3 regions of the Labrenzia sp. THAF35 genome follow, and region 1 is predicted to be linked to each of the others. Evidence: riboswitches for the same ligand, from Rfam matches in the RefSeq annotation. Region 1 holds a riboswitch; each other region holds the start of a gene.
What was found. Region 1 has a riboswitch for cobalamin ahead of cobU (bifunctional adenosylcobinamide kinase/adenosylcobinamide-phosphate guanylyltransferase). Riboswitches for the same ligand answer to the same signal wherever they lie in the genome.

Region 1 (9,841 bases):
TTTGCACGGCAGCGCGGGTTCAATCCGGACGTTCCCAAGCACCTGAAGAAAGTCACCCAGACCGTATGACCTCCACAACCGCCTATCTCTGCAGCCGGGTTTTCGATGGTGAGAAAATCCATGCGAATGCTGCCCTGCTTGTCGAAGATGGCAAGGTGGCTGGCCTTCTTTCGGCCGATCAGGTGCCCGTTGGCGTAGAGACTGTCGATCTTGGTGACGGCATTCTCGCGCCGGGATTGATCGATCTGCAGGTCAATGGCGGCGGCGGCTTGATGCTGGGGGATGCGGAAACAGTCGACGATATCGAACGTATTTGCGCCGCCCATGTCAGCCTCGGTACAACAGCCCTGACACCGACTTTGATCACGGACACGCCCGAGGTGACGCGAAAAGTCGTTGATCTGGGAATTGCCGCCTGGTCGCGGGGTGTGAAGGGGTTTCACGGTCTGCATCTCGAAGGGCCGCATCTGTTCGCGGGGCGCAAGGGGGCGCATGACCCGAATCTGATCCGGCCTTTGAACCGCGAAGATATGGCGCTTTACCAGCGCGCGGCGCGGGAATTGCCAAGCCTCATCATGACTGTTGCACCGGAAACGGTGCCGCCAGAACAGATGCGGGAATTGGCTGACGCGGGAATTCACATCAGTCTTGGCCACAGCGGAGCAACATACCGGCAGTGCAAGACAGCGGCTGAAGCGGGTGCTTCGATGGTCACCCATCTTTTTAACGCCATGAGCCCGTTGCAACACCGCGAGCCCGGCCTTGTGGGCGCCGCGCTCGATCTGGGCGCGCTCAACGTGGGCATCATTGCTGATGGTGTCCATGTCGACCCGGTCGCGATGCGGGTTGCGCTCAAGTCAAAGACTGGCCCGGGCAGGATCTTTATCGTTACCGACGCCATGTCCCAGACCGGCACCCATGTTACGTCCTTCTTTCTCGGAGGTCGGGAAATCTTTCGCCGCGATGGCACATTGACCCTCGAAGACGGCACGCTTGCCGGCGCCGATATAGATTTGCCGGCGTCCTTGAAGTTTCTCACCGGCACACTCGAGCTTCCGGTTGAAGCTGCTCTTGCAATGGCGACCAGTGATCCTGCGGACATTCTCGGGCGCCCGCTCGGTCGTTTCGAAGAAGGCTATCCGGCTGACTTCGTACAGCTTGGCAATGCCTATGAGGTCGAGGGCGTATGGATTGCGGGAGAGCAATTCTCAAATACGTAGCCCGGCATATACGCTGGTAGTCTACATACCGCGCCGAACTTGTGGGATTGGTGGCTGCGCGTTCGCCGGTTAGGTCTTGTCGACCTTTTTCAGCGTTGAGCGAACGTTTGGAAGTGTCAGCAGCGTATTCGGTATTTGCAGCAATTCCTTGAAGAAGCGGCTGACCAATGCTCCGCGGCTTGGCGTATAGGGCGATGAAATGAACGATTTCAGACCCCAGCCAATACCGCCAACATTTGGAAGGGCGCGGATAGCGGTTTCGTAACAGCGCCGAACCAGCGCGGAATCACTGTTCTTGAATGAATGCAGCAGGCCGCACCGCTCCATGTCACGCTTGAATTCCTTTGAGATGACCGAAGTTTCGCGTTTCGTGAAAGTCCAATTGATGTTGATGTTCTCGTCTTCCTTGGCAACCACCCGGTGGTACCAATGTGGCGGCAGATAGAGAAGATCGCCTTCCTCCAGATCGAATTTGTAGAACCGCTTGTTCCTCAGCAATCGCTCTTCGTCTTTCAGTAGAGAGAAGTTGGTGAACGGGTAGCACGGTAGCGGTGTTTCGGGCGAAACCAGTACCCATTCCTTACGGCCCTTCACCTGAACTGTGATGACATTCTCGGCGTTGGTATCGTAGTGGAACTCTGTCCGGTTGTTCCTGCTGTTGATCCAGAACCTCCAGGCAACGGAATCTTGCATTATCCGATCGGACGCGAGGATCTCCTTCAGGAAATCCGGCATCTCGATATCTTGTTCGAGTACGGGGGAGCGGCTGACGAAAAAGACACCTCTGTCGCGGACCTTTGGCAGTGTATGGAGTTCTGCTCGTAATCGGCCGGATTGCCACCTTTCCCGCGCGGGCCAGTTTTTCGCTAGTCCCTTTATCAGCAGGGGCTGTTCCTTGTCGCAGTAGGCTTCAAGAAATTCGGCATAACCTGGTGCTGCGGTTACGGTGGCAATGGTGTGTGTGTTGTCGCCGCTCATAAAAGGTACCACGCATTTGAAGATTTGCGGGTTCAGGGGTGCTGGATTTAGCTGCGATTTTCCATGATGCTCCCTTTGGAGAAATCACGATAGGAGCAACCTGGAGCTTTATCAAGAAGCGCTATTCAAAGACGCAGAGCCACTGGAGGCGCGATCTTCGTTAAAAACGTAGCCAGGAAATGTTGTTTAGGAAGATGATACGGAACGTTACTGCTGCGAAAGACGCGTTCGCATCAAATGGCTGTCGATTTTTGAGGCGGTGCAGATTGTTGCAAGATCAAACGTGAATAAGATCAATCCGGACACTGAACAGTGTTCCAGTCTTCAGAAACGCAGCATTCGGGAGGATTAGGAAGAGGTGGTGATGGCTCCCCAGGCCGGACTCGAACCAGCGACCCAGCGATTAACAGTCGCTTGCTCTACCAACTGAGCTACTGGGGATCACCACGCTCGGGGCCAGCGCGTTGCCGCCCCGTCGATGGAGATGCGTATATCAAAGGCTTGATCCGTTTGCCAAGCCCCCGAGGGCGTTTTTTTCATCAAGCCGTCATTTTTTTGATCTCGGTGTGGAAAACTCGATATATTTCAGATGGCTAGGCGTTCTGTCGAGCTTGGAAAACCCTACGTTTCGCGACGATTGGAACACCCCGGGCAGGCTAAATCCGCTGTGCCTTTTTCTGACTTTGTCGCAAGAAGGCGTCCTTGTTGACTGCCTGGCCGATTTTCAAGGTTAGTCGTCAGCGACTTTCTGCTGCTTGTGTCGGCCTCAAGATACGTTTAGGAAGAAACCGACGGTTCCGGAAAAGGCCTTGCCTGATCCGGATGAAACGGGAATCCGGTGCGGTCTTTTTCAAGTCCAGATCCGGAGCTGCCCCCGCAACTGTGAGCGGTGAGTGGCTGTACGAAAACCACTGGCGTCCTGATGGGGCCGGGAAGGGGTACAGACCGCGCTGAGCCGCAAGCCAGGAGACCGGCCGTCACATTGTCAACCCTATGGCGCTGTCGGGCGGACGGCTGGGAGAAGGAATGACGCATTCAAACGGCGAGAGGACGACGCTGGTCCTCGGCGGCGCCCGCTCCGGAAAAAGCCGGTTCGCGGAAAAGCTTGTCCATGAAACCGGTCTGCAAAAAATCTATATCGCGACTGGTGCTGCCCACGACGATGAAATGGCCAGCCGGATCGCCGCTCATAAAGATCAACGCGGCCCGTCCTGGCTCACCGTGGAAGAACAGCTCGAACTTGCAGCGGTGCTTGAAAACGAATGCAGGCAAGACCGGGTGGTTCTTGTTGACTGCCTGACCCTGTGGCTGTCGAACCTGCTGTTTGCAGACAAGGACATCCCCGCCGAAACGGCACGACTTTGCGCGGTTCTGAAGGAACTTCAGGGGCCGTGCGTTTTCGTTTCCAACGAAGTTGGTATGGGGATCGTGCCGGAGAACCGTCTGTCGAGGTCGTTCCGCGATGTGCAGGGACGACTGAACCAGGATATGGCGCATAGGTGCCAACAGGTCGTCTTCGTTGCTGCGGGCCTGCCGATACTTTTGAAACCCACATCACAACCGGATATCAAATTATGACCACTTCATCCCTGCAGCCGGGCGCAAAAATTCCGGCAACGATCGTCACTGGGTTTCTCGGAGCAGGCAAGACCACGCTGATCCGCAATTTGCTTACCAACGCCAATGGCAAACGCATTGCCCTTATTGTCAATGAGTTTGGGGACATGGGCTTCGACGGTTCCCTGGTGAATGGATGCGCTGATCCCGATTGCGCCGCGGAAGAGGTGGTTGAGCTTACCAATGGCTGCATATGTTGCACCGTTGCCGACGATTTCCTGCCAACCATGGAAATGCTGCTCGCGCGGGACAATCCGCCGGAGCATATTGTTATCGAAACCTCTGGCCTGGCTTTGCCGCAGCCGCTCGTTCGGGCCTTCTCCTGGCCGAGCGTCAAGCCGAAGGTAACGGTAGATGGTGTTGTCACGGTGCTGGATGCTGCTGCACTCGCCGAAGGCCGGATCGCACTTGATGAAGATGCACTTGCCGCGCAGCGTGCCGCCGACGAGGCGCTTGATCATGACAGTCCTGTTGAAGAACTCTTCCACGACCAATTGCGTTGCGCAGACCTCGTCGTTCTGAACAAGGCTGATCTCGTCTCCGAAGACGCTTTGAAGCATGTGCATGAGAAGATCGCCGCCGATGTTCGTCCGGCGGTTCACGTGGTGACATCCGAAAAAGGCACGCTTCCGATTGAAGTTCTGCTCGGCAGAGGCTCTGCTGCCGAGGACGATATGGCTGATCGGCACGAGCATCATCACCATCATGATGACCACGACCACGACCACGACCATGACCATGACCACGATGATGATGATCATGATCATCACCATGACGACCATCATCACGATCATCACCATCACGATGATTTTGAAAGTCACGTGCTGGCAGTCTCGTCTTTCGCCAGCCTGAAAGATGCAGAGGCAAAGGTTCTGGAAGCCATGGCGCAAAAAGGCGTCCTGCGCATCAAGGGGGCCGTAAAAATCGAGGGCAAGGCAGCACCTGCAATGGTTCAAGCTGTCGGACCGCGTGTCGAAACCTGGTTCGCCGCCGGCGCCGAGAGCAGTGGCAGACTGGTCGTGATCGGTTTGAAGGGCCTCGACCTGACTGCGGTTCGCGGCCTGCTGGGTGAATTGACGGCTGCTGCCTGACACGCTGGATAGAAGCTGGAAATAAAGACCAAGCATGCACATTCTCGCCAGCCAGACGCGCCGGATCGATGACGGTGGGGACGCGGTCGACCTCGGCCAGTCTCCAGCCGACATTCTGTTCCTGTCCGCTGCAGACACCGAACTGGGAAGCTTTGCCGCTGCGCAATCACGGCTTGGAACAGGCCGGGCAGGCCTGCGGCTCGCCAATCTCATGGCCTTGTCGCATCCCTATTCGGTGGATCTTTATGCCGAACAGACCGTCCGTGGGTCTCGGCTGATCGTTCTGCGAATTCTGGGTGGAGTGGAGTACTGGCGCTACGGCCTGGAAAGGTTTGAAGAAGAAGTCCGCGCGAATGGCATCGATCTGATTGTCATTCCGGGCGACGACAAGTGGGACGAAGAACTGACGTCTCGCTCCACCCGATCACCAGCTGAAGTGCATCGCTTCTGGCGATATTGTGTGGAAGGCGGCGCGGAGAATTACGCCAATGCCTTGAGATATGCAGCGCACCTGATCGGAAAGGGAGAAGAGCCCGCGCATCCGGTGCCTCTTCCTCGCGCGGGTATCTATCTTGCTGGCAAGGCCGCCCCGGATATAGCGCAACTGAAGGCCTCCTGGCGGGATCCTGAAAGACCTGTTGCAGCGATCACTTTCTACCGCGCTCTGGTGCAAGGTGCCCAAACCGCACCACTGGATGCGTTGATCGCTGCTCTCGACAAAGCCGGCGTAAATGCACTGCCGATCTATGTTTCCAGCCTGAAGGAAGCGGAATCCGTCGCCGTTCTGGAAAGCCTTTTCGATGAGGCACCGCCTGATGTCGTGTTGAACGGTACTGCCTTCGCCGTCTCGAAGGCCGGAGCAGCCCATCAGCCGACACCGCTCGATCGACCCGGCAAACCCGTGTTGCAGGTCGTCTTTTCGTCTTCGTCCAAAGAGGGCTGGGAAGACAGCGATCAGGGCTTGTCGATACGTGACCTCGCCATGCATGTCGTTTTGCCGGAGATTGACGGCCGGATCTTGACCCGTGCTGTCTCCTTCAAGGAAGAAGGGGTCTTCGATGAGGCCACCCAGTCGACGCCGGTTACCTTTACGCCTGTTCCGGATCGGATCATGTTTACCGCGGCGCTTGCGGCCGCCTGGGGGAAACTCGGCCGGAAACCGGCCGCAGCCAAGAAGTCGGCCCTTATCCTGGCAAACTATCCGAACCGGGACGGGCGTCTTGCCAACGGCGTAGGGCTCGACACGCCTGCGTCATGCGTTCATTTGCTCAAGGTCATGGCCGCCGCGGGCTATGACGCCGGCAAGGTTCCAGCAAGCTCCGCCGATCTGATGGAAATCCTGACTTCGGGCGTAACCAATGCCCTGGAGGGCCGATCAGCCAAGGAAGAATATCAGGCCTTGTCGCTTCAGGACTACGAGCGCTCCTTCGACCAGTTGCCCGACGTTGTTCGGTCAGCAGTTGTTGATCGTTGGGGAGCACCGTCGGACGATCCTCATGTAACGGATGGCCATTTCCGCCTGGCCCTGCACCGGTTCGGCAATCAGGTGGTCGGTATTCAGCCGGCGCGTGGCTACAACATCGATCCGAAGGAAACCTACCACGATCCGGCATTGGTGCCGCCGCACCACTATTTTGCCTTCTACATCTGGCTGCGGGAACAATTCGCCGTCGATGCCGTCATTCACCTCGGCAAACACGGCAATCTGGAATGGCTGCCCGGCAAGGCACTGGCCCTGGCTGAAAGCTGTTTTCCGGAAGCCGTTCTGGGGCCAATTCCGAACATCTACCCGTTCATCGTCAATGATCCAGGCGAGGGGGCGCAGGCCAAGCGACGGACTTCGGCCGTCATCGTCGATCACCTGACACCGCCTTTGGCCCGGGCGGAGAGCCATGGCGTCGCCGAAGAGCTGGAGACGCTGCTTGATGAGTATTATCTGGCGAGCGGCGTTGACCCGCGCCGCCTTAAGGCATTGACGCGGGACATCCTGGACACCGCTGCGCGGCATGGTCTGGACAAGGATATCGGTATTACCGAGACCATGGACGAGGAAACCCGCCTTGCGCGCCTCGACGCTCACTTGTGCGACCTGAAGGAACTGCAGATCAGGGACGGGCTGCATATTCTTGGCGAAAGTCCCGAAGGCGATCTTCTGATGGATCTGCTGGTTGCGTTGGCAAGGGTACCGCGAGGCAACAGGCCGGAACAGCGGAGCCTGCAAAGGGCTATCGCTTCGGACCTCGGTTTTGATGGATTTGATCCACTGGATTGCGATTTTTCTGCCCCCTGGCAGCAGGGTCGACCGGAGCTCCTTGCAATTGTTCTGGAGGCTCCCTGGAGATCGCAAGGCGATACGGTTGAACGTATCGAGCTTCTTGCCCGCGAAATCGTTGCGGGTAATCGCGGAGTGCCTGAGGCGTGGCAATCGACCCTTGCTGTTCTGGATGATCTAAACCAGGTTCTGCGACCGGCTGTAACCGGCTCCGGACACGCTGAAACAAGCGCAGTGCTGACGGCATTGGAAGGTGGGTTCGTTGCCCCCGGGCCGTCCGGCGCGCCTTCGCGTGGGCGTCCGGATGTGCTGCCCACTGGCCGGAACTTCTACTCCGTCGATGTACGTGCAGTGCCGACCGAAACCGCATGGCGGCTCGGCTGGCAATCCGCATCTCTCATTGCAGAACGGTACTTCCAGGAAGAAGGCGAATGGCCGAAATCGCTGGTCCTGACATGTTGGGGCACTGCCAACATGCGAACCGGAGGTGACGACATTGCCCAGGCGCTGGCGCTTATTGGGGCTCGTCCGGTGTGGGAGCAGGGTTCGGGCCGTGTCACCGGGTTCGAAATTCTGAAGCTTTCAGAACTTGGACGACCGCGTGTCGACGTTACCTTGCGGGTTTCCGGGTTTTTCCGCGATGCCTTCCCGCATCAAATGGATCTTTTTGACAGCGCCGCCCGTGCGGTCGGTGCGCTTGAAGAACCGGACGAAGCCAATCCGATTGCCGCACGAATGCGATCGGAAAGTGCACGGCTTCAGGCTGAAGGGCTGGACAAGAACGAAGCCGAACGCAGGGCCGGGTTCCGTGTCTTTGGCTCAAAACCGGGTGCCTATGGTGCTGGTCTGCAGGCGCTGATCGACGAGAAGCTTTGGGAGGAACGTTCGGATTTTGCCGATGCCTTTCTGACATGGGGTGGTTACGCCTACGGTGGCGGTGCGGAAGGCTCCGTCGCCAGGCACGATCTCGAAACGAGGCTGAAAACCGTGGACGCAGTCCTGCACAATCAGGACAACCGCGAACACGATCTTTTGGACAGTGACGACTATTATCAGTTCGAGGGCGGACTGGCAGCGACTGTCGAAGCACTGAAAGGCGAAGCACCGACGGTCTACCACAACGACCATTCGCGGCCTGAGCGTCCGGTGGTCCGCACCCTTTCGGAAGAGATCGGCCGCGTGGTGCGCGCTCGTGCGGCAAATCCGAAGTGGATCGCAGGTGTCATGCGGCATGGCTACAAGGGCGCGTTCGAGATGGTTGCGACGCTCGACTATCTGTTCGCATTTGCCGCAACCACCCGGGCCGTGGGAGATCACCATTTTGACCAGCTGTATGATGCCTACGTGGATAACCAACAGGTTCTGGATTTCCTCAAGGACGCCAACCCGGCGGGTCTCAACGAAATGCTGGACCGCTTTCATGAAGCAATTGAACGCGGCCTCTGGACGCCGCGGCGCAATTCGACCCATGCTGCGCTGAATGATTTGAAAACAAGACTGGAAGGGACGGACGCATCGTGACCGCCGACAAGGACAAGCCGGAACTGACCGAAGAAGAACTCAATGCCCGCCATGCCGAGAAGATGCGCAAGAAAAAGGCCGCACGTGACAAGATCATGGCGACCAAGACCATCGAAAAGGGCTTGCTGATCGTCCACACGGGCAAGGGCAAAGGCAAGTCGACAGCCGGTTTCGGAATGGTGTTCCGTTCTCTCGGTCACGGCCACAAGGTTGGCGTGGTGCAGTTCGTAAAGGGACGGATCGAAACCGGTGAGCGCATGGCTCTGGAACGGTTCTCTGACCTCGTCACGATCAAACGGATGGGTGAGGGGTTCACGTGGGAAACACAGGACCGGCAACGGGATATCGATGCCGCGAACGAAGCCTGGCAAGCCGCCAAGGACATGATCACATCCGGTGAATATCGTCTGATCCTGTGTGACGAGCTCAACATCGTTCTGCGCTACGATTATCTGGACATTGCCGAAGTGGTCGATTTTCTGAAGAACGAAAAACCGGACGATGTGCATGTCGTCATCACGGGGCGCAATGCCAAGGACGAGCTGATCGACATTGCAGATCTTGTCACTGACATGACCCAGATAAAACATCCCTTCCGATCTGGTGTGAAACCACAGGAAGGCATCGAGTTTTAGACCCGGGCACTTGGATCACGAAACCCAGAGGTAATCAAAGGGGATCGAGGATGAGCAAGCTATTCGATCACAGTCTTCGCACGGCCTCGCAGGTGCATGTGGAAACGGTCCGGAAATACGAACTTTACCGAACCGTTGTCGAATTTCTGGCTGCATTGACGTTTCTTGTCGGCAGCGTCTTCTTTTTCTACGACAGCCTGATGTATGCAGGAACATGGTTGTTCGTGATCGGGTCCGTTCTCTTTGCCGTTCGGCCAACAGTTCGCTTGATGCTGGAATTGCGGCTCGCCAATCTTCCGGTACCAAGCGAAATTCGGCCATATGGCGCAGCACCATTCGGCAAAGATTGACGTTGCATGGTTGAGACAAAAGCGGCCGGCAAGGTGCCGGCAATCATGGTCCAGGGCACAGGCTCGAATGTTGGCAAAAGCCTGATCGTCGCCGGTCTGTGTCGTCTCTTTGCCAACCGCGGCCTGAACGTTCGCCCCTTCAAGCCGCAGAACATGT
Region 2 (9,841 bases), on a different replicon from region 1:
CGCGAGAACAAATGGCAGGGCGCCCATGAAGGAAATGTCAGCATCGCCGTTTCGAAGCGCCTCGACGGCGGCTGCATGGTCAAAAGTGACGAAACCGGTGACGGGGACGCTCATTTGCTCCGAAAGCCAGCCGGTGATGACTTTGATATCTCCCAGAAGCTTTTCCGGGTTCTCCTGCGGTATGAAGGCCAAGGTCAGACCCTCCTCGGCGGCAAAAGCCGGCAGGACGAAGCTGGCGGAGGCAGCGGCCAGGAACGTGCGGCGGTTCAGCATCAAAACATCCTCTCGTCAATTGCGGCCTGCATGGTATTGAACTTTTGCCATTGCTGTTCCGCCTCGCCCCAGTCTCCTTCAGCGCTGGCATCGCCCACGGCCCTCAGGATAGCGCTGAGTTCATAGATTTCGGGTTTTGCCGCCTGATTGGTCATCACGCTGGCGTCGGCTGCAAGATCCGGCGCAACCGTGTCGATGAGCAACGCGATATTCTGGGCATCACGGGCGGGCAGAAGTGTGTCCAGGGTCGACGCGAAGGTGGTCAGCTCTTCCCAGGACAGGCGGAAGACACTGTCACGGCCTTCAAAGCGCTGATAGGGCTCTTCGCCATCGCCGATGGCTTCCAGATACGCCGTCAGGTCTGCTCGTTGCTCTTCGTCCAACCCAAGATTCCTGGTGTCGTTGAACCAATCCACAACGCTGGCCAGCGTCGGCAGCGAACCGTCATGCATATAGGGGGCGGTGAAGTTAATGTTGCGCAGCGTTGGCGTTTCGAAGGCTGTGGCCGTGCCTCCGGGGAAAGGCCGCTCTGAGCTCCCGATATCGTGTGTCAGTCCATCCGTGAAGTTCTGATCCGGCGTGTGGCAGGACGCGCAGGACTTGCCGTTCAGTCCTGGAAAATCAGTATTGAAGATGGCTTCACCCTGCTTTGCCGCGTCGGAGGCCTTGTCGGTCAGCCGGCCTGCCCGGTCGATTTTCGGGTTCGGCAGCCAGTCGAACTCACGGACATAGGCGACTAGCGCATCAAGCTGGAACGGGGTCGGCTCCTTGCCGGCAAATTCGGTAACGATCACGTTGCGGATGAAGCGGCGCAGACTGGGTTCGCGTCCGTCACGGCCATAAGGCGCGGTGAACCGTATACCGCGCATCGACGGCGTATCGAGGTGATCGTCCTTCCGGTCATTGAACATCGGATTGAAGAAAGCACCGTCGACATCCATCCCCCCGGGGCGATAGCTGAGGCCCGGAATGAAGAACTCCCTGTTGATGTCAGATCTGTTATGGCAGGTGGAACAGGCAATCCCAAGTTCCTGCGCCGGACCGCCGAAGATCTCAGGACTGTCAAACAGCATGTCGCCATAAGCGACAAGCGGCAGGTTGGCTTCGTCTTCACCGGCTTCCTCGAATTGAAGAATAAGGCGCGGCAGCTCGCTTTGATCGGCGATGTTTGATCCCGGAGGCAATGTTGCGGGCAGTTTCACTTCCGGTCCAGAAAGGAAAACCGTTTCCGGAACAGGAGCCAGCTTGTCACGAGTTGCAAATTCTGCCGGCAAGTAGTTGGTACGAATGTAATCGGAAACATCTTTGCGGGCGTTTGCGAATTCTGCCTTGTTGCTTTCCTGTCCGCCTTGGCCCAGAACGCCGCCACTGCCCAGGGACGAGTTTAGGATGAGCCATGCCCTGCCAAGCTGGCGAGCGGCAGGCTCATCGGCGGCGCGAATAGCATCTTCAAAGGCGCGGTAAAGCGTTTCGGCCTTGGCCAACTCAGTGGCTGCTTCTGGAGTTCCGAGCCTGGCATCCGCATTTTCCAGGTGACGCAGTATCCCCTGAGCAACGATGACCGTTGCCGCTTCAAACAGCGCCTGCCTGTCCTGCACTTGAAGAGCACTGTTAAGAGCAGCGGCTTCCTCGTCACTTGCTCTGGAAACCGCGGCATACGGCAGTGAGCTGCCTGGAACGGCGCGGTTCCAGCTGGCTTCAATTTTCTCCCAGGGGACTGGGGAAAGGTTTCCCAGAAACAAGGTGTGCCGATAAGCGGCTGCACGTGGAGCCCAGGGGGCTTCTTTGATTGCGGTGGCTTGCGCGGTTAGCGGAACAAGGCAGATCGCTGCGCTGGCAAGGAGAGTTTTCATAGCTGCGCCTATTATATTTAGACTAGGCTAAATTTCTTAGGATGATCTAACGCATTGTCAAGTGACTAATTTCACGGCATACACAATCACCATGAAAACAAAGAGGATGTGTTCCGTTCATGACCGGTCCTTCACCCAAGGTGTCCGATAGAAGTGTCGATGAACAGGCCAGCGGGTTCGAGGCTGTGCGCACCGCGCACCAGAGTGAAATGGTCGAGGACTATGTGGAACTCATCGCGGAACTGATCCACCTGAACGGGTCTGCGCGTCCGGTAGAAATTGCCGAACGGCTTGGCGTTGCGCAGCCGACGGTATCGAAAAATCTTGCTAGGCTGAAGCGAGAAGGTCTTATCCTTAAGGAGCGCTACCGCGATATACGTTTGACTGAGGCGGGCCGCCAACTGGCGGAAGCCTGCCGCAAGAGGCACAGGATTGTCGTCGATTTCCTGGTTACACTAGGAATTTCCGCAGAAGTGGCCGAGCAAGACGCGGAGGGTATCGAGCATCATGTCAGCGAAGAGACGCTGAAAGTGTTTCAAGATTTCGTGAAAAGAAACGCGCCCGGCACCGACTGAGCACGGCTCGAGTTGGTGGTAACATTTCGTCAAATCAATCTTCTAAACCCAGCAAAGAGCATATTGAGTAGAATGGGACCAACCTGTGCACTCAACGCGAAGCCACAAAACTAATTGGAACCCCGCGGTGGGTCGTGCAGCGACTTACCCTTGATCGGCCAGAAACTCTAATCGCAAGTTGTACAGCTGACGACGCAAGATCAGCTCCAACGCAGAAGGCCAGCGCGAGCAATCGACGTTCGAATGAACCGGATTGAGACATCCAACAACAGGTTGACGGTTAACCCAGAAAGTCCGCTTGAACACATCTCCGGTTTGTTGGAGCGGGCGGCATTTTGACACCTGTGAAACACCTCGGACACCTTCTAGATGCATAGGATCAATCCTCGAAGTTCGATCAAAATACCGGCGATGAAGAACAAAGTACCTATTGAAAACAGCCCAAAGCCGATTCTAAAGAAGCTGACCGACTCCTGTGTTTCACATCCGATGATTTCGATCGGGTTGTATGTCTGTGCCGTGTCGCTGTTTTTCTTTATCTTTCCCGGTGCCGATATTTGGTCGAGCGGATTGTTTTATTCAGAAGTTTTCGGTTTCTGGGCGAAGAACATGGCGTTTCTCAGAGACGTAAGGTATCTCGGCATATTTCTAGTTCAGGTGGTTGCGACTACTTGTGTTGCTGTGTTCGTTCTGAAGTTGCTTATCCCCGATCGTCCACCGCTCATGCCACTCCGCCAACCCTTGTTTCTGCTGTCGACTCTGGTTCTTGGCCCCGGCGTGCTCGTAAATTTGATCTTGAAGGACAATTGGGGTCGCCCGAGACCGCAACATGTGGCTGAGTTCGGCGGAGACCTACCCTATCAAACTGTCTGGAAAGTCACTGACTATTGTGACCGAAACTGTTCTTTCGTCTCTGGAGAAGCGTCTTCCGCCATTTGGTTGACTTCAGTCGCCTTTCTAGTTCCCGCTACGTGGCGCAAAGCGACGCTGCTATTCGTGTTGCCGCTTTGCTTCATCCTGTCATTAAACCGAATCGCATTCGGCGGTCACTTCCTTTCTGACACATTAATTTCCTGGGGCGTAACGCTGCTGCTCAGTTTCGCAGTCTTTCATCTGCTCTTTCAAAGAACGCGGCCAATTGTGAGTGATCGTTCGTTGGACGAATGGATGACCGCTCTTGGAAGATTTATGCAACTGAGTTTTCAAAGACTAAGGCGACGGTAAGCAAAATTTTATTGAATTACCTTTCGTTTCCCAGAGTTTGATCTTATGGGCGCTGATTTCGTGCCGGAGGAGATTTGCAGCCAAAGACTTCCGATATCATGCACTGCGGCACACGACGCGTCAGAAATGTATTTTGAGTCTAGCTAACAAGCACTCAGTAAACGTGTTGCAGTACTGTTGGCGTTACCGGCGGCACGGATCCTAATGGTAACGCACACTTGCGGTGGCCTTAGTGCAATTAAAAGGATCGAAAAACCTCTAAGATAGACCTCTTTGTAGTTCAACATCAGATTGCTTGATTGAACGCTTCCTCATTGTAGTCATGTTGCAAAATTCGAGGCCTACGGGCGTCACGTAATAAGTTGTCGATTGCACTGCGTTCGGACTCAAATCTTTCGCGCATTTCTCTATCGAGCACGCGTCCTTCTGGAAGTCTGGCTCGCATTGGATCCAAAGGTTGGCCATTAGCTAGCATCTCGAAGTGAAGGTGAGGTCCTGTTGAAAGTCCAGTCGAGCCAACATAACCTATGATTTGTCCCTGTTTGACGCGAACACCTTCCTTTATGCCTTTGGCAAATCCGGTCTGATGATTGTAGGTGGTCGTGTACCCATTGGTGTGTCGAAGTTCAGTTCGCTTCCCATAGCCGGAACTCCAACCTGCCTTTATCACGGTACCATCTCCAGCAGCCATGATCGGTGTCCCGCGCGGAGCAGACCAGTCCACTCCCTTATGCATTCTTGAATATTTGTAGACGGGATGCCGACGCATGCCGAAGCCGGATCGGAACTTGCCACCATCAATCGGTTTCCTGAGCAGGAACTTTTTTGCGCTTTGGCCGAACGCATCATAAAAGTCAGTAGCTCCATCGTCAGGCGTCCGGAAACGGTAAAATTCCAGCGTTGTCTTGCCATTGCTCAGCGCAGCAAAGTGGATCTTAGATCCGAAGTTACGGTCATCTCTGGAGTATAGCAGCTCTATGGTAGCACCAGGCCTAATGGAGGCCTTGAAATCGATGCTAAAGGACAACATGCGAACAAGTTCATTTACAACGTTTTTTGGTATGTCTTGCTCAAGTGCAGTTTGATAAAGACTATCGTATAGCGCTGGCGTTGGCCCGCTGTGGGAGACACGATCCGCGTCAGCAAAGGCTGCTGCTGGAAAGGTGCTAGGCGGCCGGGCTTTGATGTAATCGCCGCCGTCTGATTGGGCAACGGTCGCTTCGTGTTTCGTATCGCTATACAGACTGATACGCACGGGCAGCTTTCGCTCCGGATCGTCCTGTGAGGGCGCGTACGCTATTCGGAGTCGTTGTCCGTCTTCAAGTTTGGAGATTCCATACAATCGCTGAAACGCAAGTGTGATCGATGCAGCTTCTACTTCTGGAACCTGCTGATTTAGGAGGGTCCCCGTAAGGTTTTGCCCCTGAGCCACTGGCACAATGCTTTCATCCATTCCGGCTAACCGAATATCGTCATCGCGTTTTGACACGAAAGAAACGTTTTCCGGCGTTATCCGAACCGCATAGCGCTCCAAATCTGGCTGAAGCGCCAAATTGAAGTCGAAACGCCCAGGATCAATCACTGCTTCATAATCCATGTTAGTTGCATCCACCGAACGGGTCCGGATAAATTTGCGAACTTTCAATTCAATTTCCGATTCTGACAACGTCTTGTCCAAATCGAAATCCGTGTTCGATGATGGAAATGGTGTAAGGCTTATACTGACATCATTGGCCAATTTCACACCGTACAGCGAGTCGGCAAGAAGAGAAGTTGCAACTCCCTCGGTTGCCCCTGTCGCTTCTTTCTCCGCACTCCTAGAAAATATGTTCAGCGTACTGAAGGCCGGAATTTGAGATGCAAGCGACGGGTCTTTCTTGGTAGCAAGCGTAGCGCTGATGAAAATATGTGGTTGAGCGCGAATGTTGTCTCTGTCGCCCTCACGGGAGACAATATTCACATCTATTAATTGCTTGCTGGAATATTCAGTCGCCGATCGCAGAAACCTGTCTTCTTTGCTGTAACCGTTGTTCGAGATCGACAACTCATTCAATAAAGCACTCGAGGATTTCGCCCTTTCAACTTCGTATTGGCCATCAAAGGCAGCGAATAGCGCGCCGCCCATCAAGAACAGGGATGTGACGCCAGTGAGTGCTGAACCAGCGAACCAGCGCAGTGAAACCCCTCGTCGGTCCGACATGCCATACACCCCTTCGTAACCAAGCAGCGGCGGTTCTTGACCGAGCTCGATTTTTGAGGACTGGGGGTTTTGGGTAGCGTCAAAGTGCATTGCTATCTTTCGGAAGTTAAGCAACCAATTTGTGGATCGAATTCGTTCGTGCAGCGCGGTGTCATTTGATTGCCATCACCATTCGAACATATCCCGTTTGTTGTTGGTTACATCCGCGAAGAGGCTACCTCTTCGTTCACCAAAGCTCGCAGTTCTGCCTCGCCAAACGAACTAAGGTGACGGCCGTTAACGAAAAACGTGGGTGTCTGGGTTACGTCTAAAACTTCGGCATCGGCGCGGTCCTGATTAATACTCGCTGCTATAATGCATTCTGGGATCTGAGTTCGCGTAGCTTTTGGGTCGTTGCCGGCCTCTTTAGCTACATTGGTCGGGGCACAGAACACTAGCCAGTAAGCGCGCGCAGGCCCGTCGCGGTCCAGCAGAATGGGCAAACCTATAGCCGTTACCTGTTGCCAGGAATTCACGAGATTGCGATTGGGCCATAAGAAGTTCCTGAGTCGGGTTTCCAAACTGGTGAGTTGTTTACACCCTCTAGCCACTTTAGGTTCAAGCGATTTCGCAATTGTCGGAATGAAATTGTTAAACACAGTACGATCTAACTCGCATGACGAATAATGTATTGCTTTGTACGTTTTCGCTATGCTGTGCCACCGCTCCTGTCAAAGGTGACCGAATGAACCGTATTATCGTTTGCAGTACATGCAAATGCGACCCTTCGCCAGATCTTGATGCATTGCGTCGATCGTTGAACGAATCAGGAATGGCGATTGAGGTTACACAGATTGAATGCATGGGGGCCTGTGAACAACCGATTGCGGTGGCGTTTCAGGGGGTTGGTAGAGCGGCATACCTTTTTTCAGGCCTCATCTTTCCAGACGACATTGCTGACATCATCTCGACGGCCCGAAATTTTCTGGCAACGGACAAAGGCTGGATCGAAGACGCCCGACCATGTGGACGTCTCCGTTTCTGCCTCAGAGCGCGCATTCCGGCGCTATAAGCCTATTCCACGTTCACAGTCACCGTAGCCTTAAGCGGTTCCGTCTCGACAGCGAGCATGCGGTGATCGTTGGAATTGAGCGTAACCTCAACCGTCGCATCACCTTTTGGAAGAGTCGGCAGGTGGAGCCATGCACTGTAGTGCCGCGCGACCTTCACGCCATTTACATATACGTGGGCATGGCCCTCGCCCAACACATGATCCGAGCCTGCCCGCTCCGGAGCAAAGCTGAAATTTTCCGTCATGATATGAAGATTGTAGCCGCTAACCGGATCCTTCGAGACACTGATTTTCAAGGACGGTGCATCGGGACCGCCAGGTACAGAGGTAGTCCTGTTGTGGTTGTGGCCAGCGGTTTGGCCGGAATGATTAGTTTTGAGCTCCACTGATGCGGTCTGCATCTGGTGATCGCTGGCTGATGAGTGGTCATGACCGTCAAGAGCGACACCATTGCTTGCGGCAACAACAAAGCCGATGCCTCCGCCAAAGACCAGCCCGATGGCGAAGAGTGCGAGAGAGCGTTCCATGGGGTTTCAGGTTTCCTTAAAAAGAAACCGGGCAAAACGAGATGTTTCGCCCGGTCGGTTATGATTTAGATTCCGGATCAGGCCGCCTGCGTTGCGCCGACCCTCGCCCCCTCGCGCTGCCAGAAAAAACCTGCAAAACAACCAAGCAGAAGCCAGGCTGCCATTCCGACGCCAAAGGCACGGCTGGCAAACATTGCCCCGATCTCGGTCGGAACTGGGCCGGTGAAGGTGTCCGGCTCTGGCGCGCCGATCACGTGTGGTGCCAGCAGCAGCATTGCTGCTGCGCCCCAAGCCATCCAATTGCGGCCGAATGCGATCAGCCACAATCCGGCGCCTGCGGTAAGGACGGTCGCCCACCACCAGATCTGCCGGGCAAAAACATCCGCCGCCGCGACGCCGGGCACTTCGGGAGCTAGGCTGAATCCGGGCGCGAAGTGGAACGCGACGAACCCTGCAACACCCCAAAGCAGGCCGTTGCGACCCGTTATAACCGCACCGCGCATTTCGGCAATTGCCATGCCGGCGAGCAGAATGAAGGCATAACCGGTATAGGTGAGCATCGTGAAGATGACGCTCAGGCCATCGCGCAAAGGATCGATCCCGCCCAGCTCTTGTTGAGCGCTGACTGCCTCGGTTCCGAAATGGACCAATTCCCCCGATTCATAAAGCTCCGCATGGAGAAGGACTGGCTGAACAAAAATAAGCTGTAGCAGGGCCGCGATAAGCCCCGCCGCAGCACCAGCGAACAAGCCGCTGACCAAGAGGCGAGTCAGCATTTTAGTGACACGGGAATCCGGTCGCGTGGCGCACATCGTGTGCTGCGTCGTGCAAAGCGCTCGCCTGCACGTGACCCGTGATCGAAATAATCGCGACACCCAGTACCGCAGCAAAAGCAAGCGATACGATTTTCGTCGCGGAAACGGTGGTTTTTGCAGATTGTGTCGTCATTTTATCCTCTTTGCTGTCACACCCGACAGAAGGGTTTTCAGTGAATGTCTGGCAGGTCTCCTGGCTCGCGGGTCGTGGCGCTTTGCCGGGCCTTCCCCACAACATTCGTTGCAAGTGGCATGTCCGGTCAGCACTCTCCGCATACAGTCGCGGGGGCGGCTTCGGCTCCTGACGCCCTGCATGGGTCCGCCATATCCGAATTCCCTGTTCGTTTCCCAGCACTTTGTGCCGAATGGAAAACCAAACAGGTTTTATTATGGCGCATTTTTTTTGATCGCGAAAGCACAAATCCGACACGTAATTGATGCGTTCGCGATGACATTCAATGCCTGGGAACTTGCACACTGTCGGTGCCGAAGCTCGATTTCAAGCCGGTCGACAGGCGACGGGGAATAATGATGGATCAGACTGTTTTCTCTGTCGGGATATCGAAAAATTCCTGCCGTCCCTGGTCCTTGAAAAGCAACCGCCGGGCCATCTTTCACTCCATACTATGACTGCCGATGACCCATGTCTGTGTCCGAAAACGTCCGATTGCGTACAGGGGCAAAACACCCTGTCCACAAATTACCTTGACATCATTCTGGACAGCTAACTAATTTGAACAGCCTTTTCGGACAGGAATGACGCTATGTCACGCACCTTTGCCTATACCCGCGTGTCAACGACCGGACAGACGACGCAAAACCAGTTAGAAGAAATCCGGGCGGCGGGGTTCCAGGTCGACGACCGCCGGATTGTGACCGAGACTATTTCCGGCAGTGTGCCGATAACGCAGCGTCCGGAATTCGCTCGGCTGGTGGACCGTTTAGAGCCGGGCGACATTCTCATCGTGACGAAACTCGATCGCCTCGGCCGGGATGCGATAGACGTCAGTTCAACAGTAAAGGCATTGGCCGACGAAGGAGTACGGGTATACTGTCTTGCACTTGGCGGTGTCGACCTGGCGAGTTCCGCCGGCACGATGTCCATGAACGTGCTCAATGCCGTTGCCCAGTTCGAGCGGGATTTGCTCATCGAGCGAACGCAGTCAGGCCTAAGACGTGCCAAGTCCGAAGGGAAAGTTCTGGGTCGGCGGCCAAGCCTGACAGACAGCCAAAAGCAAGAGGTGCGGGTTGCGCTGAGTTCCGGCAAAAGCATTTCCGCCATAGCCCGTGCATTTGGTACCAGCCGTCAAACAATCATGCGGG
Region 3 (9,841 bases), 860 kb from region 1:
TGAACAGCATCGGTACGGTCCAGGACCGTTCAATTGATTGATTTGCAACAACTCTCACATGAGCCGAAGACTTGGTCAAAATCAAGTCACGTTCGCTCGGGTGGTACCCGCAAGGGCGTGTGAAAGGAATTTAGGTTCCCGGGCGTGCGAACTGCTCCGCACGCCCGGAAAATCCTCGGGTCTGACGAAGTGTCAGGCCTTGTCGGTCACCAAAAGGGCAAAGGCCTGGGTTTCGGCGACTTCCTTCAGCCGGTCGAAACGGCCGGAAGCGCCGCCATGACCGGCTTCCATGTTGGTTTTCAGCATCAGCAGCTTGTCACCTGTGCCGGTTGCCCGCAGCTTGGCAACCCATTTGGCCGGCTCCCAGTAGGTCACGCGCGGATCGGTCAATCCGCCTACCGCCAGGATGGCCGGATAGGCCTTTGCCTCGACGTTGTCATAGGGCGAGTAGGACGCGATGTAATCGTAGGCTGCCTTGTCCGTGATGGGGTTGCCCCATTCCGGCCATTCCGGCGGCGTGAGCGGCAGCGTGTCGTCCAGCATGGTCGACAGAACGTCGACAAACGGAACTTCGGCAATGATGCCGCCGAATTTTTCCGGTGCCAGATTGGCAATCGCCCCCATCAGCATGCCGCCGGCCGAGCCGCCCTGAGCGACGATACGGTCGTGCGATGTGAAGTTTTCCGCAACAAGATGGTCTGCTGCGGCTATGAAGTCGCTGAAGGTATTCTTCTTGTTCTCGCGCCGCCCATCCTTGTACCAGTGGAAGCCCTTGTCCTTGCCGCCGCGAATATGGGCGATGGCGTAGACGAACCCCCGGTCGACCAGCGACAGGCAGTTGGTGTTGAAGCTCGCCGGAATGGTGATGCCGTAGGAACCATAGCCGTAAAGCAGCAGAGGTGCGGAGCCGTCGAGCCTGGTGTCCTTGCGGTAGAGCACAGACACCGGCACGGTTTCGCTGTCGGCTGCGGGAGCCATCAACCGGCGGGTGACATAATCGTCCGCATCATGGCCGGAAGGCACTTCCTGTTCCTTGCGCAGAACACGCTCGCGGGTCTCGACATTGTAGTCGAAGGTCTGCGATGGCGTTGTCATCGAGGAATAGGTGAAGCGGATCGTGCTCGTGTCGAACTCGTAGCCGCCGCCAAGGCCGAGCGAATAGGCTTCCTCGTCGAAGGCGATGGAGTGCTCGATGTTGTCTGCAAGCCGGCGGATCACGATGCGCGGCAATCCGTCTTCGCGCTCCAGCCGCGTCATGAAGGACTTGTAGACGCAATGCGACAGGATCAGGCATCCTGCCTTGTGAGGCACAAGATCGGACCAGTTTTCGCGGCCGGGATTGCCTTTAGGCGCAGTGACGATCTTGAAGTCCTCGGCGCCGCCTGCGTTGGTCAGGATGTAGAGTGTGTCGCCGTGATCGTCGATGGAATACTCGATACCGGTCTCGCGCTCTGCGACAAGCACCGGTTCGGCGGTCGGGTCGGTGGCCGGGATCATCCAGACTTCGGAGGTCTCGTGATCATGAATGTCGATGACGATCGTGTCGCCCGACTGGGTCTTGCCGACGCCCATGAAGAAGCCGGCATCCTTTTCCTCGTAGACGAGAACGTCGCTCGCCGGATCGGAACCGACTTCGTGACGGAAGAGTTTCGAGGGCCGGTGGTTGGCGTCGAGGCGAACGTAGAAGACATAGCGGCTGTCTTCCGAGAAGACGCCGCCGCCGCCCGTATCCTCGATGGCGTAGTCGAAATCCTTGGCAGACTGGGCGTCGCGCAGCTTCAGTGAATAATATTCCGAGCCCTTGTCGTCATAGGCCCAGGCGATGAGCTTGTGATCCGTCGACTGGCTGACGCCGCCGATCCGGAAATATGTCGTTCCTTCGGCTTCCTTGTCGCCATGGAGAAGAACCGTTTCCGCGCCGCCGTCACGCGGGGTGCGAAAGAAAACCGGTTGCTGGCCGCCGGTTTCATACTTGAGGCCGTAAGCGAAGGGGCCGTCGGGAGCAGGAACCGAGCTGTCGTCTTCCTTGATGCGGCCGCGCATTTCCGCAAAAAGCTTCTCCTGCAGAGCCTTCGTCGGCGCCATCTGCGCTTCGTGATAGGCATTCTCCGCTTCCAGATAGCTGCGGATGTCGGCATCCAGCACGGACGGGTCTTTCATGACCTCCTGCCAGTTGTCCGCCCTCAGCCAGGCGAAATCGTCCTGGCGGGTAATGCCGTGGGTCTCAAGGGTGAGGGGGCGCGCTGCGGCGCGCGGGGGAAGGGCATCCTGTTTCATGGATCGGAGGTAAGATTTTTGAGCCTTGAAGGCAAGGGTCAATACTGCCGAGGCGGCAGGGTGTTTCCGCCTCCTGGCCATCCTGTCGTGCTTTCGGACAAGAGCGGCGACCCGCAAAAGTCTTTGACATTTTTCAGGCGTTCGCGCACTTAGGAAGAGATGGTTCCCGACTCCGAACTCCGGACCGGGATTAAAAGGGAACACGGTGCGACGAGCCCGAAAGGCTGCAAATCCGTGACTGCCCCCGCAACTGTGAGCGGTGAGCAAACCTGAAAGCGCCACTGGGGAGACCCCGGGAAGGATCAGGCAAGCAATGACCCGCAAGTCAGGAGACCTGCCATTTCACCTTAAACCTTAACCCGGGCGGGGTGCCCCGGAGGAGTGAGTGACATGGCCAATCGGCACCTGCCGGCAAAGTTGCACATTCGGTTCCTGACTGCCCCGCGAAATCGCGGAGGGCGATATGAACCGGAAATTTTCTGCTGAATTCTCAAGACTTGCCAACCTCCTGACCGAGGCTGATCCGCTGGCGACGCGCGCAGCACGCGCGATGGTTCCCGATGGGCTTCAAAAATCTGTTGTCAGCAAGAACATGGGTAATGTAATAACATTACATGATGATTGTGCCAAACGTACCCGATCCGGCCGTGCCCTGTGCAACGAGGAAAGCAATGCCTTTGCTTTTCCGCAGCCTCCTGTCGGTTCACTGGCAGAAGCCGTGGAGGCGCGTCATGAGCAATGATCCGCACAAGATATTTGTCTGCACGACCTGTCGTCACAATGGGCAGACTTGCCATCCCGGATATGGGCTGATCTGCAAGCTGAAGAGTGCAATGGCACAGGCAGTGCCTGTCGTTGGAGACGAATTCGAAATCAGTGGAACAGCCGACATGGAGAGCTGTTCGAGACCTTGCACGCTGGCATTCAAGGCCACCGACAAGGCGATCTACCTCTTTGGGGACATTGAGGACGATACGGACATCGACGACCTGGTCGACTACGCCAATCGGTATCGCCAGATTGAAAATGGATGCGAGGTGACCGAGGAAAGCCACGGCAAGCGCTGGAGCGCATCGCAAGGCCGGCTTCCGGCAGCGATGATCGTTTCGGAAGCTGACGGGACGGCGTTCTCATGACGGGGATCGATCTGTTTGTCCGGGAGGTCAGCTGGAAGACGGGGCAGGGCAAAACCATTCTGCATCCGCTCAGCTTCGGTCTGCCTGCCGGTGAGGTTCTTGGAATTGCCGGCGCCAATGGTGCCGGCAAATCCACCCTGTTGCGGCTGCTCTATCGCTTCCTGAAACCGAAAACGGGCGAAATCCTTCTGGATGGCACGGATCTCTGGCACATCAGTGCCAGGGAGGCCGCCAAAACGATCGCCGCCGTGCTTCAGGAGCAGCCGACCGACTTTGCCTTGTCCGTGCGCGAGATCGTCACACTCGGTCGGCGTCCCCATGCAACCGGTATTGCCGGCGCAGGCAAGCGGGACGCCGAGATCGTCGATGACTGTCTCGGGAAAATGGATCTGCTGTCCTATGCAAAAAGAGCCTTCGGCACATTGTCCGGGGGGGAAAGGCAACGGGTGATGGTGGCCCGGGCGCTGGCGCAAGAACCAAGGCTTCTGGTGCTGGATGAGCCGACGAACCATCTGGACATCCGTCATCAGCTCGAGATCGTCGAGCTGATTGCCGATCTGGACATTACCATTGTCACCAGCCTGCACGACCTCAACCTGGCAAGCCGTGTCTGCGACAAGGTCTTGCTGTTGCATGAGGGCCGACTGGTTGCCCAGGGAATGCCGGAGACGGTGCTGACCCCCGGCAACATTGAGCAAGCCTATTCGGTACAGGTCCGTCTGGAGCAACTGTCTGCCAGCCGCGAGCGCTACCTGACCTTCCATCTTTGAATTTCTGGAGACTTAATATGAAAAAAATTGCCCTGGGCCTCGCGCTCACCTTTCTGTCTGTACCGGCAATTGCGCAAACGACGGTGGAAAGCTGCAACCGCACGGTGACCTTCGACACGCCGCCCAAAGCAGCCGTTTCGAATGACGTCAACCTGACCGAGATGATGCTGGTACTTGGCCTGCGCGACCGCATGGTTGGATATACCGGCATTTCAGGCTGGAAGACGCTGGACGCGGAAATGCGTGAGGGCGTTGCCGAACTTCCCGAACTCGCGTCGAAATATCCGAGCAAGGAAGTGCTGATCGGGGCCGACGCCGATTTCTTCTTCGCCGGCTGGAACTACGGCATGAAGGTGGGTGGTGAAGTGACGCCTGAAACGCTGGAGCCGTTCGGCATCAAGGTCTACGAGCTGACCGAATCCTGCATTCATATCGGCGACAAGCCGAAGGCGTCTCTGCAGGATCTCTATAACGACCTCCTCAACCTCGGAAAGATCTTCGGTGTTGAAGACACCGCGCACGATCTTGTTGCGGCCTACAAGCTGGAGCTGGACCGGATCGCGGCAACGGTGCCTGCTGGTGAAGAGCCGCTGCGGGTCTTTGTTTACGACAGCGGCGAGGACAAGCCCTTCACCGCCGGACGATATGCCATGCCGACAGCGCTTATCGAGGCAGCCGGCGGCGTCAACGTGATGGACGATTTTGAAAAGAGCTGGGCGACCGTCGACTGGGAAACCGTGGTGGAAAAAGACCCGGACATGGTCGTGATCGTCAACTACGGCGAAGTGACGGCTGACCAGAAACGCGACTTCATGAAACACAATCCCGCCCTGGCCAATATTGCAGCCGTCAAGAACGACCGTTTTGTCGTGCTGGACTATGTCGAGGCAACCCCGGGGCCGCGGAACCTCAAGGCCATCGGAAAGCTCACCGAAGCGTTCTGGGGAGAGTGAGCCTTGCAGAAGATGCTTCGAACTGCCGTTGCAGGCAGAAACGATAGACCGGCATGAGCCTGCTCACGGCCAAAAGCGCTGGCCTGCGCCGGTTGCGGGGGAATGGGGTATTGCTTCTGGCCGGCGTGCTGGTGTTGGCTATTTCCATTGTAGCCGCCATCGGTGCAGGTGCGGTGCCGATCCCGGGCAGCACTGTCTTCAAGGTCCTCGTCAACGGCGTGGTGCCCGGCTATTTCGACGTGGACTGGTCCAAGGGCCGGGAGGCTATCGTCTGGGAAATCCGGTTTCCGCGGGCGCTGCTGGCCGGGTTTGTCGGTGCCGGTCTGGCCGTTGTCGGGGCCGCCCTGCAATCTGTCACGCGCAATCCCCTGGCCGATCCGCATCTGCTCGGCATTTCGTCCGGTGCAGCGGCTGGCGCCATTCTTGCGCTGTTGCATACTGGTCTTTTCCTGGGGCTGATGACCGTTCCGCTGATGGCATTCGCCGGAGCATTGGCGGCAACTTTTCTGGTGCTCGGGGTGACGCGGTTTGCATCTGCAACCAGTGCCGACCGGCTGGTGCTGGCCGGTGTGGCCGTGTCCTTCATCATCATGGCGATCGCCAATATCCTGATTTTTCTGGGAGATCCGAGGGCAACGCATACGGTTGTCTTCTGGATGTTGGGCGGTCTCGGTCTTGCCCAATGGGCTCAGCTGCCGTTTCCGCTTGGCATTCTGCTGCTGGTGGCGCCGTATTTTCTGCTGCGGTCTGCCGATCTCAATGCGATGACCATCGGCGATGAAACCGCGTCGACGCTCGGCATTCCGGTTGCCCGTTTCCGTCTCACGGTATTTGTGCTGGGTGCTCTGATCACCGGTGTGATGGTAGCCTTTTCAGGCATCATCGGCTTTGTCGGGCTGATGGTGCCGCATATTGCCCGCTTCCTAGTAGGGGGCAATTATAGCCGGGTTCTGCCGGCATCGATGATGCTTGGCGCAATCTTTCTGATCTGGGCGGACATCATCGCACGAACGCTCCTGTCCCCCGAGGATATGCCTATCGGCATTGTCACCGGGTTGATTGGCGGCATTTTCTTCGTGCTCCTCCTGCGCTCCCGCACGGGTCAGGCACACTAGACCCTCGCACGGACCGCTTTCGGCCGTTCAGCCGGTCCTGGTTGAACGGCCGCTGGTCAGAGCGAGGCTCAAGGTTCGTTGTGGCAGATCTCGACGGTTTCCATCAGGCAGCATTCGTATAGTGTTGCTTTATCGAGACCAAAACGGACCCACATGGACAAACTTCCCACCAATCTTGCGGAATTCACCCACATCCGGATCATTATCGGCATGGTGATCGGGTTGGGTGTTGCGCGGCTGCTCAATGGCCTTGCGCGGTATGTTCAGCATCCCCAACGCGAAGAGATCTACAGCGTGCACCTTGGGTGGTCGTTGTTCATGCTTTTGTCCGTCGTTCACTTCTGGTGGTTCGAATTCGCACTTGGCCGCATTCAGGTCTGGACGTTCGAAAGCTATCTGTTCGTCATCGCCTTTGCCGCACTCTATTTTTTTATTACCGCCGTGCTTTATCCGGACAAGATGGGCGAATACGCCAGCTACAAGGATTATTTTCACGCCAGGCAGACCTGGATCTACGGCTTGCTTGCCCTGATGTTCGTGCTCGACATCGTGGACTCACGGCTGAAGGGGATCGATTATTTCAACGATCTTGGAACCGCGTATCTGGTGCGTCAGATCGTGATGATCGTGCTGGTGCTGGCCGCGACGAGGATCCGCAAGTCCGCTTATCACATCGGTCTCGTCAGCGTTGTCCTGCTGTCGCAGATCTGGTTGATCACCAGCAACTTCAGCGTCCTGAAGTAACTGGCGTCCGCTGGCCGTTCATCGGAACCTCGGCCTCAAGCGGCTGCGCCCGTCGGCCTCATCTTGCCGCGCATGAAGATGAAGATCATCACTGCCATGTTAAGGAAGTTCCAGGCGATACCGTTCAGGAACGCGGCCTGGTAGGAGCCTGTGAGGTCATAGATCCAGCCGGACAGCCAGCCCCCGAGGGCCATGCCGAGAATTGTCGCCATGATCACCAGGCCGACACGCTGTCCAGCTTCGCGGGCCGGCAGGTATTCTCGCACGATCACGGCATAGCTGGGCACGATGCCGCCCTGCGACAGACCGAAGATGAGGGACACGAGGTAGAGCGAAGCCAGGCCGTTGAAGGGAATGAACAGGAACAGCGCCGCACATTGCAGCACGGAACCGATCAGCAGGGTCATGACACCGCCGATCTTGTCGGCAATATATCCGGATGCCAACCGGCTGATGACACCGGCACCGGTCATCAGTGCGATCATGTCCGCTCCGGGGGCAACGCCATAACCCAGATCGACGCAATAGGCGACGATGTGAACCTGTGGCATCGACATGGCGACGCAGCATGCTAGACCCGCGACCACGAGAAGAGCCTGCAGGACGGCAGGCGGCAGGCCGGTGTCCTGGCGACCGAAACGGGCCGTGGCCGCACCGGTGCTCAGGGATGTGTCCGGAGGCGGCCGGCGCAGCAAAAGGGCCAGCGGCACCATGGCGACAAGGCAGATGACGCCGATGAGGATATAGGTCTGGCGCCAGTCGGACGTCGCAAGGCTCCACTGGATCAGCGATGGCCAGAGCACACCGGCAAGATAGTTTCCGCAGGCGGCGCAGGCGACCGCAAAACCGCGCCGTTTCAGGAACCAGTGGGAGATATCGGCGATCAGCGGGCCGAATGTGGCCGCGGTGCCCAGACCGATCAGCAGACCCTGCGCCAGAGAGAAGCTCCAGACATCCGGCGCAAAGGCGGCCAGAACGAAGCCGGCACCGAGTGATAGAGCAGAGCCTATGACGGGTATGACAATACCGTAGCGGTCGACGACGCGGCCAAGCAGGTAGTTGCCCGCAGCAAACCCGAACATCGTCGCGGTGTAGGGCAGGGACGCTCCGGCACGATCGATCCCGAAATCCGTCTGGACGGCGGGCAGAACGATGACAACCGCCCACATGCCGGCACCACCAAGGGTGCTCAGCAAAATCGAAATCGCCAACCGGAACCAGGCGTAAGGCCCGTCCTGGACGTATGGATCGGATGCGTTGGCAAGGGACATGATCGGGTACCGGGAAAGTGCAGAACCATCTGCCTAACAGGTTCGCCGATGGGGAACCAACAAATATCCTTGAACCAACCGACCACAAATTCAAATGATTGCACGAAGGCGGAGAGGCCGCCTTCGTGCAGGAGCAGACGTTTAGCGGACGTCAGGCGTTCGCTTTCAGACTTTCGGAGATGAAATCACTCAACGAGCGGGTCGGATGACCTATCAGGTTCTCCAGGGCCGTGGAAGTCGTGAAGAGCTCGCCTTGAGACGCGCCTCTGTCGGAATCAGCGAGGACATTTGCAAAGCCTTCCGGCAGACCTGCCTGAACCAGGATGCCGGCATAGGTTGCTTCTGGCAGGTTGTTGAACGGTATCTCACGGCCGGACTGGCTGGAGAGCTCTGCTGCCAGGTCGGCAAGACTGAACGCAGGTGATCCGCCAAGTTCCAGTGCTCGCGTGCTCAGGTCGCTGCCGGCAACGGTGCGGGCTGCGGCTTCTGCGTAATCTTCGCGTCCAGCGGCGGAAAACTTGCCGTTACCGCTTGCGCCCGCAACGGCACCATGGGCAAGGGCGGCCGCTACAGTGCCGCCGAAATTCTCGATGTACCAGCCGTTGCGCAGCACGGCATGGGCAATGCCGCTTTCGCGCAGCATCCGTTCCGTTTCGGCATGTTCCACACCCAGCTGGAGGCTGGACTGCGGAACGTTGAGAAGGCTGGTGTAGACGATGAAACGGACGCCGGCTGCCTTGGCTGCATCGATGACGGCCTTGTGCTGCGGCGCCCGCTTGCCGACCTCCGATCCGGAGATCAGCAGAAGACGCTCAACACCTTCCAACGCAGCCGGCAGGGTGGCGCTATCATCGTAATCAGCCTTCACCACCGAAACCTGGTCCGTGGCAAGATCGCCGGCTTTTTCCAGTGAGCGGACAAGCGCGCGAACTGGCTCGGCGGTGAGGCCGGCAAGATGTTTGAGGACAAGACGGCCCAGCTGACCATTGGCACCCGTGACTGCGATCATTGTGTTTCTCCTTGAAGGTTGATCGTTCGAAAATGCATCGGATGCTGCCCATGTAGACGGATCACTTACTTTTTGTTAGTACGTACAAAAAGGTTAGTTTTGAGATTTATCGGATCTCGGACAAAAAATTGGAAAACAGGATGAGTGATACGGCAGAAATACCCCCCAAGTGCGTGCTGAACAGCGGCGCGCCCTTGTCCGACTTGATGCAGCAGGGGGAACTGCTCAACCAGAACTGTCCATCACGCGAAATCCTGCGGCATCTGACGAGCCGTTGGGGCGTGTTGGTGCTGATTGCGCTTCTGGATAAAGATCAGCGGTTTTCAGAACTTCGCCGCACCGTTGGCGGCGTCAGTGAAAAGATGCTGGCGCAAACGCTGCAGACATTGGAGGCCGACGGGTTCGTCAACCGGTATTCCCACCCGGTGGTGCCACCGCATGTCGATTACAGCCTGTCCCCGATCGGCCGGGAGGCTGCAGAGAAAGTGCGAGAATTCGCTGACTGGATCGAGGTCAATATTGCCAGGATCCTGTCCGCCAAGTCCGGCCATCGGGAGGCCGTGGCA

Region 2: linked by a shared signal. The riboswitch ahead of FIU93_RS30770 (CbtB domain-containing protein) and the one ahead of cobU (bifunctional adenosylcobinamide kinase/adenosylcobinamide-phosphate guanylyltransferase) in region 1 are both predicted to bind cobalamin.
Region 3: linked by a shared signal. The riboswitch ahead of FIU93_RS17165 (hypothetical protein) and the one ahead of cobU (bifunctional adenosylcobinamide kinase/adenosylcobinamide-phosphate guanylyltransferase) in region 1 are both predicted to bind cobalamin.

The regions. Positions count from the first base shown of each region.
Region 1 covers NZ_CP045380.1:4,613,075-4,622,915, reverse strand. Annotated here, with positions in the region: gene FIU93_RS21230 (SIS domain-containing protein) at 1-69, shown strand, start outside; gene nagA (N-acetylglucosamine-6-phosphate deacetylase) at 66-1,220, shown strand; gene FIU93_RS21220 (cupin-like domain-containing protein) at 1,290-2,198, opposite strand; tRNA gene FIU93_RS21215 (tRNA-Asn) at 2,564-2,639, opposite strand; cobalamin riboswitch at 2,974-3,192, shown strand; gene cobU (bifunctional adenosylcobinamide kinase/adenosylcobinamide-phosphate guanylyltransferase) at 3,225-3,776, shown strand; gene cobW (cobalamin biosynthesis protein CobW) at 3,773-4,906, shown strand; gene cobN (cobaltochelatase subunit CobN) at 4,941-8,699, shown strand; gene cobO (cob(I)yrinic acid a,c-diamide adenosyltransferase) at 8,696-9,334, shown strand; gene FIU93_RS21190 (YrhK family protein) at 9,385-9,684, shown strand; gene FIU93_RS21185 (cobyric acid synthase) at 9,691-9,841, shown strand, end outside.
Region 2 covers NZ_CP045382.1:112,062-121,902, forward strand. Annotated here, with positions in the region: gene FIU93_RS30730 (phosphate/phosphite/phosphonate ABC transporter substrate-binding protein) at 1-273, opposite strand, end outside; gene FIU93_RS30735 (cytochrome c peroxidase) at 273-2,126, opposite strand; gene mntR (manganese-binding transcriptional regulator MntR) at 2,246-2,701, shown strand; gene FIU93_RS30745 (phosphatase PAP2 family protein) at 3,071-3,925, shown strand; gene FIU93_RS30750 (M23 family metallopeptidase) at 4,212-6,215, opposite strand; gene FIU93_RS30755 (DUF1636 family protein) at 6,850-7,176, shown strand; gene FIU93_RS30760 (hypothetical protein) at 7,179-7,703, opposite strand; gene FIU93_RS30765 (CbtA family protein) at 7,781-8,479, opposite strand; gene FIU93_RS30770 (CbtB domain-containing protein) at 8,481-8,651, opposite strand; cobalamin riboswitch at 8,684-8,911, opposite strand; gene FIU93_RS30775 (recombinase family protein) at 9,283-9,841, shown strand, end outside.
Region 3 covers NZ_CP045380.1:3,749,556-3,759,396, forward strand. Annotated here, with positions in the region: gene FIU93_RS17160 (S9 family peptidase) at 193-2,277, opposite strand; cobalamin riboswitch at 2,421-2,634, shown strand; gene FIU93_RS17165 (hypothetical protein) at 2,741-3,019, shown strand; gene FIU93_RS17170 (DUF1636 family protein) at 3,009-3,413, shown strand; gene FIU93_RS17175 (ABC transporter ATP-binding protein) at 3,410-4,183, shown strand; gene FIU93_RS17180 (ABC transporter substrate-binding protein) at 4,201-5,136, shown strand; gene FIU93_RS17185 (iron ABC transporter permease) at 5,190-6,251, shown strand; gene FIU93_RS17190 (hypothetical protein) at 6,405-6,995, shown strand; gene FIU93_RS17195 (MFS transporter) at 7,031-8,266, opposite strand; gene FIU93_RS17200 (SDR family oxidoreductase) at 8,418-9,275, opposite strand; gene FIU93_RS17205 (helix-turn-helix domain-containing protein) at 9,416-9,841, shown strand, end outside.